Regions from separate parts of the Paenibacillus sp. FSL W8-0426 genome, predicted to be linked through region 2. Evidence: riboswitches for the same ligand, from Rfam matches in the RefSeq annotation. Region 2 holds a riboswitch; the other holds the start of a gene.
What was found. Region 2 has a riboswitch for ZMP and ZTP ahead of MKY59_RS28665 (TIGR01440 family protein). Riboswitches for the same ligand answer to the same signal wherever they lie in the genome.
Positions count from the first base shown of each region.

Region 1: another riboswitch for ZMP and ZTP. It lies ahead of MKY59_RS17280 (DJ-1/PfpI family protein); the one in region 2 lies ahead of MKY59_RS28665 (TIGR01440 family protein).

Region 1 covers NZ_CP150203.1:3,874,134-3,882,777, reverse strand. The annotation lists gene MKY59_RS17300 (ABC transporter ATP-binding protein) at 1-418, shown strand, start outside; gene MKY59_RS17295 (sugar ABC transporter permease) at 415-1,287, shown strand; gene MKY59_RS17290 (carbohydrate ABC transporter permease) at 1,306-2,130, shown strand; gene MKY59_RS17285 (ABC transporter substrate-binding protein) at 2,155-3,468, shown strand; ZMP/ZTP riboswitch at 3,562-3,643, shown strand; gene MKY59_RS17280 (DJ-1/PfpI family protein) at 3,704-4,306, shown strand; gene map (type I methionyl aminopeptidase) at 4,402-5,142, shown strand; gene MKY59_RS17270 (glycoside hydrolase family 16 protein) at 5,404-7,452, shown strand; gene MKY59_RS17265 (hypothetical protein) at 7,852-8,644, shown strand, end outside.
Region 2 covers NZ_CP150203.1:6,318,894-6,327,537, forward strand. The annotation lists gene atpB (F0F1 ATP synthase subunit A) at 1-677, opposite strand, end outside; gene MKY59_RS28640 (ATP synthase subunit I) at 718-1,098, opposite strand; gene MKY59_RS28645 (AtpZ/AtpI family protein) at 1,091-1,345, opposite strand; gene wecB (UDP-N-acetylglucosamine 2-epimerase (non-hydrolyzing)) at 1,533-2,690, opposite strand; gene upp (uracil phosphoribosyltransferase) at 2,733-3,362, opposite strand; gene glyA (serine hydroxymethyltransferase) at 3,568-4,818, opposite strand; gene MKY59_RS28665 (TIGR01440 family protein) at 4,849-5,442, opposite strand; ZMP/ZTP riboswitch at 5,579-5,661, opposite strand; gene MKY59_RS28670 (low molecular weight protein arginine phosphatase) at 5,781-6,353, opposite strand; gene MKY59_RS28675 (manganese efflux pump MntP family protein) at 6,637-7,197, opposite strand; gene MKY59_RS28680 (L-threonylcarbamoyladenylate synthase) at 7,745-8,644, opposite strand, start outside.

The DNA of each region.
Region 1 (8,644 bases), 2.4 Mb from region 2:
CCCGGATAATGTGTTCACAGCCCGGTTTATCGGCACGCCGCCGATGAATGTGATTGACCGCGAACAACTCCTGCCGTTTCTGAACGGGCAGCTGCATGACGAAATCGGGCAGGTAGGCTTCCGTCCGGAGAAAACGGCAATGATGCTTGAGAACCGGTCGCAGCCCGGACATGTGCAGTTCCCGGCCCGGATTCTGACCCGTGAGACGCTAGGGGCAGAAATCATCTATCAACTGGACTCCGCACTTGGCCAAGTGTCCGTGAAGAGCTTCTTGAAACCTCTGGAGTCAGCCTCCGAGGTGTACATCTCCGTGTCGATGCAGGACCTGTACTATTTTGATCGCAGCGGTGTACGTGCTCGTCAGCATGAGCGGTCCGAAACGAGAGAGCTGATTGTCCTGGGAGGGAACTATTCATGACCGTGTGGTCCAGGTTCCGTCCCTATGTCATGGTGGCTCCCTCGATCGTGATATTTTCCATTTTCTTCATTTATCCGATCTTTTATATGATCTTTTTGAGCTTTTACAACTGGGATTTCATTAATCCGGTCAAGGAGTTCGTGGGCTTCAACAACTTTGTCGAGTTATTTGAGGATAGCGCATTTCTTCAGGTGCTGAGCAATTCCTTGAACTATACGCTTCTTTCCGTATCGTTATCCATTGTGATTTCGCTGCTGCTAGCCATATGGCTGAATCGGGAAGGGGCATGGTATGGGTTTGTTCAGGGCGCGCTTTTCAGTCCGCACATTGTTTCGCTTGTATCCGTATCCCTGGTGTGGATGTGGCTGATGGATCCCAAATTCGGTTTGCTAAATGGGTTGCTGGATATGGTTGGTTTGCCCAAGCTGGAATGGCTGAGCAGTCCCGATAGTTCATTGCTGTCGCTTGTCCTTGTTTCGGTGTGGAAAGGCGTCGGCTACAACGCTCTTATTTTCATCGCCGGTCTGCAAAGCATTCCGAAGGATGTGTATGAAGCCTCCGCTCTGGACGAGGCCAACTGGTGGCGGAAGTTCTACAAAATTACGCTGCCCATGCTTTCGCCGACCCTGTTTTTCTTGATTATCATTAATTTGATCAGCTCGTTCCAGGTGTTTGAGACCATTGCCATCATGACCAACGGGGGGCCGATCAATTCAACCAACACGCTCGTCTTTTACATTTACGAGTACGGATTCCGTTACTTCAAGATCGGTTACGCTTCTGCAGCGGGAGTGATATTGCTCCTTGTCGTTGGTTTGCTGACGCTAGTTTATTTCAAGCTGCTAAGCCGTAAGGTTCACTACCAATAGAAAGGAGGAGGGAATATCATGGCAATGAAGTCATGGCTGCGTATCCTGAACGTTACTGCCACGGTCGCATTGGTTGCGATTTTTGCAGTCCCTTTTCTATGGATGATTTCAACATCATTGAAGTCTTACCCGGAAACGGTGATCTTTCCACCCAAATGGATTCCTTCCAGGATCATGTGGAGCAATTTCCAAGCGGCGTGGGAATCGGGGCCTTTTTTGAAATACCTGATGAACAGCGTTATCGTATCGGTCAGTATACTCCTGCTTCAATTCACAACCATTATATTGGCAGCCTATGCGTTCGCAAGATACTCCTTCAAAGGAGACAAGCTGTTATTCGGGATCACGATGGTGACCTTGATGATTCCTGGTCAGCTTATTTTCCTGCCGGTGTATTTGTTGCTTAGCAAGTGGGGACTCATCAACAATTTGCTGGCACTCATTCTTCCTTTCTCCTCCAGCGCCTTCGGCATATTCATGCTCAGGCAGTCGTTCAAGCAGGTACAGGAAGAGCTTATTGAAGCGGCGCGACTGGATCAAGCCCCGGAGTGGAAGATCATTCTCAAGATTATGGTGCCCTTGGCACGGCCAACCTTGGTGACCTTTGCATTGTTCAGCTTTATTGCACACTGGAATGATTATTTCTGGCCGCTCGTCATGACCACCTCCGATGCTGCAAGAACGCTGCCGATCGGAATCTCCAAGCTGCGCGAGGTCGACGGAGGAGCCGCCTGGCACATTTTGATGGCTGGAAACATGATACTGGTCGTTCCGATCCTTATCGTTTTCTTATTTGGACAACGTCAAATTATTAAAGCATTTGTTTATTCGGGCGTAAAATAATCAGGTTCATAGGAGGACTTATCCATGAAAAAATTTGGTTCTATGATGTTAGCGGCAACGCTTGCGCTTGCTTTGACGGCTTGCGGCGATTCCAACTCCGCTGGTTCAACCGATACGGCTGCTTCAGGTAACAGTTCCAATGGTACGGCCAATAAACCGGTCGAGATTACATATTGGTACTCTTGGGGTGACAAGATCGCCGAGAACAATGAGAACTTGGTGAAACTGTTTAATGAATCCCAGGATGAAGTGATCGTAAAGGCGGAATACCAGGGATCGTATGCAGACCAGCATTCCAAGGCGCAGGCGGCTTTTGCAGCGGGCAATGCCCCCGAAGTTTGGCAAAATGAAATTGCTTCCGTTGGGGTGTTCGCCGAATCCGGCATGACACAGGATTTGACTTCCTTTGTTGAGAAAGACAAGCTCGATACGGAAGATTTCATTCCAGGGCTCATGGGGAATTCCTATGTGAATGGCAAACTGTATGCTCTTCCTTATTTGCGCAGTACGCCGATTCTGTATTTGAACCGGACGATGCTGAAGGAGGCGGGACTTGATCCTGCCGGACCGAAGAATTGGACCGAGTTTGAAGATTATGCACGCAAGCTGACGGTGAAGGATGAGCGTTATGGCATCTCGATGCCTGTCGACATTTGGTTCTACGAAGCTTTTGTAAGGCAGAGTGGAGGAACGATGGTCAGCGAGGATGGAAAAAGTGCGGCATTCAATAATGAAACCGGGATTGCGCCCGTGAAGCTGTGGTTAAAGATGAAGGATGAAGGCATTATGAATATCGGCACGACCGATGATGCGGGTACGCAAGCCAAGACGGATTTCCACAATCAACGTTCTGCGATGCTGTTCTCCTCGACCGCGGACTTGACCAATAATATGAAGGTTGCCGAAGAGCAGGGCTTTGAACTCGGAACGACATTTATGCCTGCCAATGATACGTATGGAGTGCCGACAGGCGGTGCCAATCTGGTTATGACATCGGGGCTGTCCCCGGAAAAGCAGGAGGCGGCGTGGAAGTTCATTAAATGGATGACTTCCAAAGAGCAAACGATTTATGCAAGCTCCTTTACGGGATATTTGCCCAGCCGAATCAGTGCTGTGGAAAGCGATGAGATGAAGAAGCTTTATGAGGAAAAGCCGCTGTTCAAGGTGGCGGTAGACCAACTGGAATATGCGGGTCCGCGTCCAATGCAGAAGGTTTATCCGGAAATTGGGGAGATCATCAAGGATGAAATTCTTCGCGCGGTTGTGGATTCGTCCGTTACGCCAGAGGCAGCCATAGCTGAAGCAGCGAAGAAAGCCGATGCCTTGTTAAACAAGTAGCTCGGTATCCTAAACACAAAAGGAAAGGGAAGGACTGAACCATTTCATTTATTTACAATAGTGAAAGAGGTCATGTATACTTAGAGCTAAATATCCGGTATGTGCGACTGGCGTAAACGTGGAGTGAACCACAAGGAAGCACATATTTTATATGCCGTACGCCTGGGCAAAGTGTTTGATCTTTTTGATCGAACACTTTATTTATTTTCAGGAAATGAAAGGAATGGTGGCGGCGATGAAAATGGCGTTTGTATTATTTGATGGAATGACAAGCATGGATTTGGCTGGATTTTATGAAGCGGTGACTTGGCTGGCGATTCTGAAAGCGAAGGAAAACGTATCTTGGACATTCTGTGCAGACAAGGATGAAATTTCAGATGACCGGGGGCTGAAAATGAAATCCGATGCGGTGTTGCCTGATCTAGGTGATTTTGATCTGGTCTTTTTCCCTGGTGGCCGATCCACGAGAACGCTTCGATTTGATGAGGATTTCATGCGCTGGATTCGCACGGCAGAGAACGTGTCTTATAAGATTTCGATTTGTACCGGGGCTTTGCTATTGGGAGAAGCCGGTTTCCTGCATGGAAAAAAGGCTACGACCAACTCGTCAGCTTATGATTTACTGGCTCCCTATTGTGCGGAAGTCGTTGCTGCGCGTGTAGTGCGTGACGGTAACACGGTAACCGGTGCGGGAGTTACAGCTTCCATTGACCTTGGGTTATACGTCGTCGAGATGTTGACGTCCACGGAGACCGTTCTTCAAGTCCAGCAAAAGCTGGAGTATCCATTTTACGAACCTGGTAACCTAAGGGATGTCTATAAGCCGAATTTGCGATAGAGGGATCATATACAAATATTTTGCATGTATCGGGTGCATTGAGGAGATAACACTTATATAATGAATTGAAGATAAAAGATTGCGAGGTAGAACAGATGATTGCAAAGACAGAAGAAGACATCAATGGGTTGAAGGAAATTGGGAAAATTGTTGCCTCTATTCGAGATGAATTGGTACAACGAACGATTCCTGGCATAACGACGAAAGAGCTTGATGATATTGCTGGAGAGCTTTTTGCCAGAGAAGGCGCAGTTTCAGCTCCAAAAAGTGAATATGATTTCCCTGGTTATACTTGTATCAGCGTTAATGAAGAAGTGGCACATGGTATTCCGGGAGATCGGGTTATCCAAGAAGGGGATCTGGTAAACATCGATGTTTCCGGCTCAAAAAACAGTTATTTCGCGGATACGGGAATCTCGTTTGTCGTAGGCAAAGGTGAAGAAGTGTTAACGAAATTATGCGAAGCTGCTAAGCAAGCATTTGAAGCAGGACTTAAGAAAGCAAAACCTGGCTCCAAAAAAAGCGGGATCGGAAAAGCGGTATTCCAAACAGCCAAACAGCATGGATTCACGGTGATCAAAAATCTTACAGGGCATGGCATTGGACACACCATCCACGAAGCACCTGACCATATTTATAATTATAATGATCTATCGGATGATGAATTATTAAAGGAAGGCATGGTTATTGCATTCGAACCTTTTATCTCTACCTTGGAAGAGGAAGTATTCCAAAAAGATGATGGCTGGACCTTTGCTACGGCCAAGAGCTCTGTGGCACAATTGGAACATACGATAATCCTTACCAAAAATGGTCCGATGATTATCACGCTTTGAACGATTGGTGAAACCTTTCACGGATAATTGACTTCATTTCAATGGTAATTATCATGAAAAATAGGAATACCCTAATAATGGGTTCAAGTCGCTGTAATAGCGACTTTTTTTATTTTGTGGAACGAAAGGAAGTAAATGCTGCATAAATCGAGACATCGAAAGGAGTTGGTTTCCATTTCGATCCAGGGATCGTGAAATGGGTTATAGCAAGATTGATGGTCGTATTCATTCAACATGGAGGCGAAAAAAAGGAGGACTAGGATGAAACCATTTCACTTTATGGAGAAACGATTGGTGAAAAAGGTACTTGGTTTGTTCTTAGTGATTGTAATGCTGGCCAGCATTGGCGTAATGCCTGCTTCGAAAGTTCAGGCAGCGGGAACTACGGTGACCTCGATGGATTACTTTTCGCCCGCAGATGGACCTGTAATCTCCAAATCAGGGGTTGGCAAAGCCAGCTACGGATTTGTCATGCCTAAATTCAACGGAGGCTCGGCGACGTGGAACGATGTTTACAATGACGTCGGTGTCAATGTGAAAGTAGGCAGCAGCTGGGTGGATATTGATCAAGCCGGCGGTTATATCTATAACCAAAACTGGGGGCACTGGGCCGATGGAGGCTTTAACGGCTATTGGTTCACGGTCTCGGCAACCACCGATATTCAACTATACTCCAAAGCAAATGGCGTTACACTTGAATATCGGCTTGTTTTTCAAAATATAAACAAAACGACCATCACGGCGATGCATCCGACACAGGGGCCGCAAATAACGGCAGGTTTCACAGGCGGCGCGGGATTTACATATCCGACATTCAACAATGATCCGGCGGTAACTTATGAAGCCGTTGCCGAGGATTTGAAGGTATATGTAAAACCTGTAAACAGCAGCACATGGATTGATATCGACAATAATGCAGCCAGCGGCTGGATCTATGATCATAACTTTGGCCAATTTACCGACGGCGGAGGAGGGTACTGGTTTAACGTTACGGAGTCGATCAATGTCAAATTACAATCCAAAACTTCTTCGGCTAACGTGGTCTATACCATTATCTTTAATGAACCCGTACGTCATTCTTATGTGATTACGCCCTATGAAGGAACAACGTTTACGGCAGATGCGAATGGCTCTGTCGGCATACCGCTTCCCAAAATTGATGGAGGTGCGCCAATTGCCAAAGAGCTGGGTAATTTCGTATACCAGATTAATATCAATGGGCAATGGGTGGATTTGAGTAATTCCAGTCAGAGCAAGTTTGCATACTCCGGTAATGGCTACAATAATATGTCTGATGCCAACCAGTGGGGATATTGGAGCGATACTATCTATGGCCTGTGGTTTCAACCGATTCAGGTGGATATGCAGATTCGTATCGGCTATCCGCTGAATGGACAGACGGGCGGAAATGTAGGCAGCAATTTCGTCAACTATACGCTGATCGGTAATCCGAATGCTCCGCGTCCAGATATTTCTGACCAAGAGGACATTGCTATTGGAACACCGACCGATCCGGCTATCGCAGGCATGAATCTCATTTGGCAGGATGAATTCAACGGCACCACGCTTGATTTGAGTAAATGGAACTATGAAACAGGTTATTATCTCAATGACGATCCCGGTACCTGGGGTTGGGGCAATGCGGAGCTTCAGCATTACACGAACAGCTCTCAAAATATTTTTGTGCAAGACGGGAAGTTGAATATCAGGGCGATGAATGATATCAGATCCTTCCCGCAGGATCCTAGTCGGTATGCACAATATTCCTCCGGCAAGATTAACACCAAGGATAAGCTTTCCTTAAAGTACGGCAGAGTGGATTTTCGTGCCAAGCTGCCCACAGGCGATGGGGTTTGGCCTGCGCTTTGGATGCTTCCCCAACATTCCGTATATGGCACATGGGCCGCATCGGGAGAGATCGACGTCATGGAAGCGAGAGGGCGCCTGCCTGGGTCAACGAGTGGCACCGTACACTTTGGCGGACAATGGCCGATGAACCAGTCAGCCGGCGGCGAATATCACTTCCCGGAAGGGCAAACGTTTGTCAATGATTATCATGTATACTCGGTCGTCTGGGAAGAGGACCATATTAAATGGTATGTTGACGGCAAGTTTTTCTATAAAGTCACCAACGAGCAGTGGTATTCGGCAGCCGCACCGAACAACCCGAACGCTCCTTTTGATGAGCCATTTTATCTTATTATGAACCTGGCGATCGGTGGAAACTTTGACGGCGGACGTACTCCGAACGCGTCTGATATCCCCGCCACTATGCAAGTTGATTATGTCCGAGTGTACAAAGAACAGTAAGGAAATGCGAAAGACCGGCAGCTTTTTTTGTTGCTGGTCTTTTTTTAATGTATGTATGTTGCGTTTCAACCTGAGATGGATGTGCTGTTGGAACAAAAAATTACAAGTATAGTGCTGTTTCAGGTAGAAAAGAATTGAAGGGCAAGTCCAAATTACCTATAATCAACTAGGTGTTTGGAATATATACCAATGTAACTAAATTTATGAGGAAGGGAGGTATTGCATTTTAAAATGAAACTGGTTTCGCTGAGTTTGGAAAGGGGGATCAAAAAACAGGGGATAACAGCGATCGGAAGATGCTACTGCACTCGCAGTGTCCTTATGTGATTGATTAGTGCGGTTTATATGCGTTTAGTCCAATGGACAGGTTAGATCATGTAGAATTGAAGGAGAATGAAAATGATCAAAAAATTAATGGTGTTCAGTATAGTCGCAATGATTCTTATGGCACAGCTTGTAATTAGTCCGGCTTCCTATGCTGCAAGTAGTTATACGGGGACGTGGAGTGATCAGTATGACATTGGTTCATATGGAATGAATCAAATGTATCTTAGAATGAAGGACAAAGGAACACAAGTAGAAGTAGAGGTGACAAACGATTATTACCTCCCCACTAACGATAGCAGAAATAGTTTTTTGAATTCAAAGGGAAAATACAGGAGCAGTTTCATCACCGGAACGGTTACTTTTAATGCAAAAGGTACGGCGAGCTTTAAATATAAGGATGAGTACAATAATGGGAAAATGACGATTAGCGTAAAAAAAGAAACGGTCACGTTGACTTGGTCAGGTACAGAAACAACGGACTATTCTTTCCCTAAGGGGACATTTAAGCTATACAAAAAGGTGGATCTTTCCTCTTCCGAGTCCAAGAAATTAGGGGTTTTTCTTAGCAATTTTACCGAGCTGCAGCTATACAAATTTGATGCTAAGAAAATAAATAATTCCGATCTTATTCGCTTCGGCGTATGGCATAACTACATAAACAACTTTAATTCAAGAATAAGTTCATCTCACGGAAAACTTTATATCACTAAATCATCTGTTGAAACCTCAATATTAAAATATTTCAATATCAAATTTAGCAATCATCGGTCCGTGCTTAATCTTAAATACAATGGTAAAGGTTATACCTTTGATGGTGCTGACGGCGAGAGAGTCTTCTATGTTCAGGTAGATGAACTTTACGATA
Region 2 (8,644 bases):
CATTTGAAAGCCGTCAGTTTCATGATGGTTGAGATGAGAACCTCGCCCGCAAAGATGTTTGCGAACAAACGCATTCCGTGTGTCAACAGTTTGGATGCCGTCTCGATAATGTTAATCGGGAAGAACAACCAATGCGGCTGGAAGTAGTGTTTGAGATACGCTCTGGTATTTTTGAACAATCCCAGACCGTGAGCGATCACAAACGCAATAAGTGCCAGTCCCATCGTCACAGAAAGGTCTGCGGTCGGTGATTTCCACCAAGCAATCTCAATGTGAGGGTGAGCATTCGGATCTTTCTCATGCGCTTCGTTGAATGCTTCGACAGCACTTACGATCGGTTGACCCGCAATCTGTGCCTGACTTACATCAGTCATGCCAGTGACTACCCCAAAAGGAAGCCCAAGCATGTTACCCACAAAAATAAACATAATCATGGTTGTTGCCAGAGTAAGGAAATGCTGGCCCTTCTTCATGTCCATCGTACTCGAGATCAGGTTGCGAACAAACTCGATGGCCCATTCCAAAAAGTTCTGCATTTTACCTGGGTTGTCTACAGACAAGTTCCTTGTCGCCAGTTTACAAATGATAAAGACGATTAAGCTAGTCACCACCAGCATCAGTACAACCGACAAGTCCAGTCTGAATCCACCCAGATCAATAATGGGAGCTTCATGCATATTTTTCTCACCCCTTTCTCGCGTTCAATTCGGTTCAGTTCTATGATTCTGTGTTGCGGGATAAGATGATCCCTATAAATAGGAGGGAAAATTGCGCAAAGACGAGGCCACCCACGACCGCGTATGTATTGAAGTACTGCGGATACCGCATCGCCAGAAAAACACCGAGCACCGCAAGTGCCGCCCTTGTCAAAAATCCCAGATTTACCCTCTTCAAATTACCCCCAGCCGCATCTTCCGACATAATCCTCACTTTGCGTCCGAGATAGGAAGCATTGATCCAGCTGATGCCTACGCCCAAAGCCAGTCCGACTGCGATCGTCTGGATGTCGGGAAACAATGCGGCAATCAGGAAACAGATCATGAGGATGGTCATAACGCACACTGTCATCCATTTGCGAAGTCTGGTTAGTTCACTCATCACTTTCCCCCATGAATTTTTTCGCGATAAAGTAGATGCTCACGCCGCCTGCCGCCAGAAAAAAGAGAACGCTTACGGCGGTCCATATTCCGGTAGTTCCAAAGGTCTTGTCTACCCAGGAGCCGACGAAATATCCGGCAACGGCGAGGACGGCAATCTCGATCCCAAAAGCTGTCACGAGCCCCATCGCTTTCCACACGTTATCATCATGGTTACGGGATGAATTTGGTTTGTTCGAATCGGCCATTTTCCACGCCACCCTTGCAATCCCAGTTAATTTTACTGAATGATGAGAGCCTTTGTCAATTGAATGATTTTAGCGTTTTAAAGGGTAAAACGACGGATTTATAAGCCCACAAAAGCCCATAAACCCGCGTAAACCGTACAGTTTAACTGTATGCTGTACCCTTCGTGAATCGAACAAAAAAAGTAAATTATTTTTTGAATTTTCTGTGAAATGATTCCGGTCTTTCGTCTTTCCTGCCAAAATGGTGCAAAATCGCATTGACAATTCTTTCCGAAGCCTGTCCGTCACCGTACGGATTAGCAGCCTGACTCATGCTTTCATAGAGTGTATCGTCCGTTAGCAAAGCCCGCGTCCGTTCATAAACGCGTTCCTCACTCGTCCCGACAAGCTCCAGGGTGCCAGCTTCGATGCCCTCGGGACGCTCCGTCGTATCCCGAAGAACAAGGACAGGCACGCCAAACGAAGGCGCTTCTTCCTGCAAACCGCCTGAATCGGTCAAAATCAAGTGAGTATGCGGGTAAAAGTTATGCAAATCCACTACGTCTAGCGGATCAATAAGTTTAATTCGGGGATGATCTCCCAAAATTTCGTGAGCCGGCTCCTTCACAGCAGGACTTGGATGCACCGGGTACACGATGGCAATATCTTCGAACTCGTCGGCAATCCGTTTGACGGCCCGGAAAATGTTGCGGTGAGGCTCGCCTTGGGATTCACGGCGGTGAGCTGTCATCAGCACAAGGCGTTTGCCTTGAGCCCAATCAAGTACCGGATGTGTATAACCCTGCCGTACTGTATATTGAAACACATCCGTGATCGTATTGCCTGTGACGTAGGTACTAGACTCCGGTTTATTTTCTTTGGCGAGGTTCGAGGCAGACCAGTCCGTCGGCGCAAAATGCATATCTGCCAATACGCCCGTAAGCTGGCGGTTCATCTCTTCGGGATATGGAGAAAGCTTGTTCCATGTCCGAAGCCCAGCTTCCACGTGCCCCACTTGAATCTGCTGCATGAAAGCGGCATAACTGGCCAGGAACGTCGTCAGCGTATCCCCATGAACCAATACGATATCCGGTTTCGCTTCGCGAAGTACAGGTTCGAGCCCTTGCAATACGCGGATGCTGATTTCGTTCAACGTCTGACGTTCTTTCATGACATCCAGATCGTAGTCCGGTTTAATGTTGAACACCTCGAGAACCTGATCCAGCATCTGGCGATGCTGTGCCGTTACGCACACGATCGACTCGATCGATTCAGGATACTTCTGCAGTTCCAAAATGAGCGGAGCCATTTTGATCGCTTCCGGCCGCACGCCGAAAATCGTCATTACTTTGATTTTGTTGGACATTCGAGCAAAGCCCCTTTTCTACTACCGCACAGAGACGTGCGCTTATTTTGTGCCGTACAGGCGGTCTCCTGCATCTCCCAGTCCGGGAACGATGTATCCATGGTCATTCAGGCACTCGTCCAATGCAGCCACGTAAATGTCCACATCCGGGTGAGCATCATGAACAGCCTTTACGCCTTCCGGTGCTGCTACAAGGTTCATCATTTTGATTTGGGTGCAGCCGCGCTTTTTGAGCACGTCAATCGCCGCGATGGCCGATCCGCCGGTGGCCAGCATCGGGTCGATCACGATCAACTCGCGTTCCGTCACATCCGTAGGCAGTTTGGTGTAGTATTCGACAGGCTGCAGCGTTTCCGGGTCACGGAACAAGCCGACATGGCCAACCTTCGCTGCAGGCAGCAATTTCACGACGCCATCCAGCATACCCAGGCCTGCGCGAAGGATCGGCACCAGTCCGAGCATGCGGCCCGAAATCACTTTTCCTTTCGTTTGGGCAACAGGAGTCTGAACGTCGATCGATTCCAGCGGAATCTCTCTCGTAATCTCGTAGGCCATCAATGTGGCTACCTCGTCCACGAGTTCGCGGAAATCTTTCGTATTTGTACGCATGTCGCGAATAAACGTCAGTTTGTGTTGAATCAAAGGATGATCACATATTACCAATTTTCGCATCTTAATTTGTCCCTCCGGTAAGTTCTTCAATGTACAGCTTATCCAATATCGCCTGACGATCATTCATCCGGCCCGATAAATCCTGTATATTATATCATCACCCACACCGAATTACACCCTCCAAGGACATCGAATCATTACAGAAAAACGAATCCTACAAAAACAGGACCGGAAACATAGTGTCCGGTCCTTGAAGAAGTAAATTCTAGTATTTCAGGTCAGTGTACAGCGGGAATTTGTCGGTCAGCTTCGTTACTTCGCTGCGCGCTTCATCCAGAATCGCTGTATCTTTCGGGTTTTTCAACGTTTTGGCAATGATTTTACCGATCGCAACCATTGCTTCCTCATCCATGCCGCGCGACGTTGCCGCAGGCGTACCGATCCGGATGCCGCTTGTGATGAACGGGCTGGTCGGATCGAAAGGAATGGCGTTTTTGTTGACGGTGATACCAATGGAATCGAGCACATGCTCCGCTTCTTTACCCGTGATGTTCACGCTGCGAGTGTCGATGAGCATCAAGTGGTTGTCCGTACCGCCGGACACGATGTTCAAGCCTTCGCTGATGAGCGTTTCAGCCAAAACTTGCGCATTTTTCACGACGTTTTGAGCATATGTTTTGAAAGAAGGCTGCAATGCTTCGCCAAGGGCTACCGCTTTGGATGCGATGACGTGCATCAGCGGCCCGCCTTGGGAACCAGGGAATACGGCTTTGTCGATCGCCGCTGCCCACGATTTGCGGCACAGAATCATACCGCCGCGAGGTCCGCGCAGCGTTTTGTGCGTCGTTGTCGTTACGAAATGGGCATGCGGAACCGGGCTTGGATGCAATCCGGCAGCCACAAGGCCTGCGATGTGAGCCATGTCGACCATGAACAACGCGCCTACATCATTGGCGATGGCGGCAAGCTTTTCGAAATCGATCGTGCGCGGATATGCACTTGCACCGGCAACGATCAGGCGGGGACGATGTTTGAATGCCGCTTTGCGAACTTCGTCGTAATCAATCATGAACGTGTCTTCCTGTACGCCGTAAGCCACGAAATTGTACAACAGACCGGATGCATTGACCGGGCTGCCGTGCGTCAAGTGTCCGCCATGGGCCAGGTTCATGCCGAGCACGGTGTCGCCTGGTTTCAGCGCTGCCAAGTATACCGCCATGTTCGCTTGCGCACCGGAATGGGGCTGTACGTTAACATGCTCCGCACCAAACAGCTCTTTTGCGCGATCGCGCGCGATATCCTCAACGATATCCACGTGTTCGCATCCGCCATAGTAGCGTTTGCCCGGATATCCTTCGGCATATTTGTTCGTCAGTACAGAACCCATCGCTTCAATTACCGCTTCGCTGACGATGTTCTCGGATGCGATCAGCTCGATGTTGTTGCGTTGGCGTTTCAATTCGAGATTCATCGCTTCCAGTACTGCCGGGTCACTCTTGCGCAATTGTTCCATGATTAAATTCCTCCCGTTTATAAATGAAGTTAGTCAGTCACAAAATGTTGAATCAAGCTCTTCGTCCAAACGATACACCGCGCGTTCCCCGCCGATGAGTTTGGGCCGGGTCAACGCGGCCGTTACCCGCGCTTTGCCGATATAGCGAAGAGTCGTGCGAAAAGGTACTGCAACATGGCGCAAATGCATGCCAATCATCGTTTCTCCGATGTCCACCCCCGCATGGGCCTGCACATGTTCAGCCAGACATGGTTTCGCCAGCGAGCGATAGGCCGCGGCTGCCATGGAGCCGCCTGCCTTTGGCACCGGAACGGCTCCCACCTCGGTCAATCCAAGGCGCGTCAACACCGAACGTTCCATGACCAGCGCACGATTCAAATGCTCGCAGCACTGAAACGCCGTGTCGAAACCGAATTCCTGTTGTACCTCGCGAATACCGTCAAGCAGCTGCTGGGCAACTTCAAAGGCACCGCCCGTACCAATCCGTTTGCCTGCAACCTCGCTTGTGCTTGTACCGATCACCACGATCTGCCCAGGCCCAAGCTTGCCCGCAATCGCCAGTTCACGCAACACCGCTGCGGTCTGCTCCTGCAATCCGGGTTGATGCGAATCCAACTCCGTTGTCATCCTATCGCCTCCCGATTAAATCATGCCCTGCTTCCTCTGGATTGTCTCGCATGCATGCGTGGCATTTCAGGTACCATTATAGCGAATAAACGGACGAAATACGAAAAAAGAGCAGTCTGCGGGTATCGCAGAATTGCTCTTTTGCCCAGGCGACCGGCCGTTTGTTCTGGTGCTCCACCGTGGTTAAACCCACTTTTGTCGCCAGTTACACCAGATCCCTGTTTTCCATTTCATCATAAATCAACCCGCGCATAAAATCAACGGGAAATTTACACTCGATGTCCTGTTTGACAATGTCATCCCATCTTGACGAACAACAGCCTTATGCTCTGCAGAGGCTATTCCAGTTTGTCCAGCAATCGGTCCAGCGCGGTGCGGATTTCAGCTGCGGCCACATTGTAATCATCCCGGCTCCCGCCGAACGGGTCGGAGATGTCAAAGCTCGGGATACGTTGACGAATCTCGATGGCACGCTCGCGCTCGTCTGCTGAAATTTCCTGGCCGAGCGCTCGTTTCATCTCCAGCGTGGCGAACAGGCTGTCCAGTTCCTGCAAGTCGTTCATAACCTGTTCATCGTCTTCCACATACTCTTTCAGCGTATACGTTTTGTGGACCGAGTCTGGAAACACTTGAATAACATGCTGCTTGTGCCCTCTGGTCAGCGTAAGCACAAGATCCGCCCATTCGATCAGATCGGCATTCAGCTGCGTGGAGTGTTCGGGGCCGCGGACGTCATGATCCCGCAAAACCGCTTCCGCATGATGGGAAATCGGCATACCCGTCGTCGCCGCAACCCCGGCGGAACGCACCTCCACCTCGATCCCCCGATCGGCTGCCAGCTTGCGCATCAGTCCTTCAGCCATGGGGCTGCGGCATGTATTTCCGGTGCATACAAACAAAATATGTTTCATCGTGCAAGCCTCCCCATTCAAAATGATGTCCATATATGAATAACGCCATAAATCCCGTAAAAAACGCTAACGAAGCGTTTTTTTGCACAGGCGAACTTCGTTTAACCGTTTGTTGCTTGAAATATCGGCTTTCACATGCAGTACTCGGATGCTTTATGAAACTATTGCCCAAGCATCCATCGATATATTTTCATGTTCGAATAAACCGGACCCATTCTATCGATGCTTTCTTGCTATTATAGGATGGTTAAGCCCTGTTGAAAACATGTACACCGCACAACGTTCAGAAAATAAAGAGCAGCCCGAAGGCTAACAAGATCGCTCCCCCGACAGCCTCGCCGTAATCGCCAAGATTTTGACTGACACGCCGTCCGAGCAAAAGGCCCATGATGGACATCACGCCGCCGCAAATCCCGAATGCCAGCACGGTGAGCAACAAATTGCTGCTAAACATGCCCAGCGATACGCCAACCGAGAACGAGTCTATGCTTACGCTGAACGAGAATAACGTGACCCCCAGCATGGTACGGTGATCAACCAGCTTGGTATCTCCTTCCCTAAAAGCGTTCCAGATCATATGCCCACCCAGCAAAATAAGCAAGCCACCCGCCGCATATGTCGTGATGTCTCCCAACAGGGCACTGACGTATTTGCCCGTCACCATGCCGATCAATGGCATGATGACGTGAAACAAGGCCGTCACCGTGCTGATCTTCAGCACATCCCGCAACCGTATGCCTTTCATGCCGATGCCGATCCCCAGAGAAAAGGCATCCAGCCCAAGAGCCACAGCCATGATCAAAATGGTTACCAGCTGCCCCACATGGGCAGATACATCCCACATCCCCATTCCCCCATGTCCCGTAAAAGATTCTTGTACACGATATGCGGACAAGGCCATAAACATGACCAGGGATAATTAAGAGGCTGCCGGAAACCCGGCAGCGTCGGGCCAAACGATTCGCTTTATCGCCGTTCGGGAAGGAATGGACGGATGGAGGATGTAATCAGGGCGCTGACGAACATCAGCATTCTTATTTCACCAAAATGATGAACGTTCCAATTCTAACGAGCTTCAGTAACGTTATTTCGCTGAAAGTGGCCTTCTACACGCCATTTCATATCCCATAGCGTGCTTCAGGTTCGCTGCACAATCACGAGCGCTATTTCGCGCCAAATAACGTGACCAGGGTTCGTTAGAGCTGGACGGGACGTAACGGGGTGCGGCAGAACGACCGGGCAGCGCAGAACAAAGCGTGGTGCATGCCCTGTAAGCACGGGCGAGGTCGAGGCGACTGGAGGTGATGCGTCTGACCGGGCATGCTGCGGTGGAGCCGCGAAAGCGCGGTGCGGCGCACCTGAGCATAGCGCCGCCAGCCGCTCACGGCGGGTCATCCGACCTGAATCAGTCGGTGGCCCGCCGCCTTGAGCAGCCGATTCATGACGGCTGCGCCAAGCCCTTCGCGCGAGCAGGCTTCCGCCACGATATACGTGGCGCCCTGCTCATCGCAGCTGCGCAGCGCGGCGTACAGCCTGCGCGCAGCTTCTTCCAGCTCGCTGGCTTCGCCCAGCGAGAACACTGCGTCGGCGCGGTACTGCTCCGCGTGCTCGGCGAACGCCAGCACTGCGGTGCGCTCCCCGCGCTGCGCCGCCTCCGCGAGGGCGGCGCCGATCCAGGCCGCCACCGCATCAGGCGGCCCCTCCACCACGCACAGCGCGCCAACGGGCGCATAGTGCGTGTACTTCACGCCCGGCGAGCGCGGCACCGGGCGATCGTCGCCTTCGGGCCCTTCGGCCAGCAGGCCCGGGTCCGTGGCGACGCGGGCGGCCACGGCGGACAGCTGCTCCGCCGTGATGCCGCCAGGGCGCAGGATGGTGACGGTACCGTCGTCACCGGCCTGCACCACCGTGGACTCGACGCCCACCCCTGTGGGGCCGCCGTCCACAATGCCGCCGATGCGGCCAGCCAGGTCCTCGCGCACATGTGACGCGAGCGTAGGGCTTGGCCGCCCCGAGCGGTTGGCGCTTGGCGCGGCGACCGGGCAATCCGCCGCCGCGATCAGCTGCAGCGCAACCGGATGGTCCGGCATGCGCACGCCCACTGTATCCAATCCGGCGGTGACGCGAGGCGATACCGCGCCGTCTCTAACAGGCAGCACCAGCGTAAGCGGTCCGGGCCAAAACGCATCCATCAGCGCTTCCGCAGTGGCATTGACCTCCGTCACCAGCGAATCCAGCTGGTCCCGGCGGGCAATATGCACGATCAGCGGGTTGTCGGAAGGCCGGCCCTT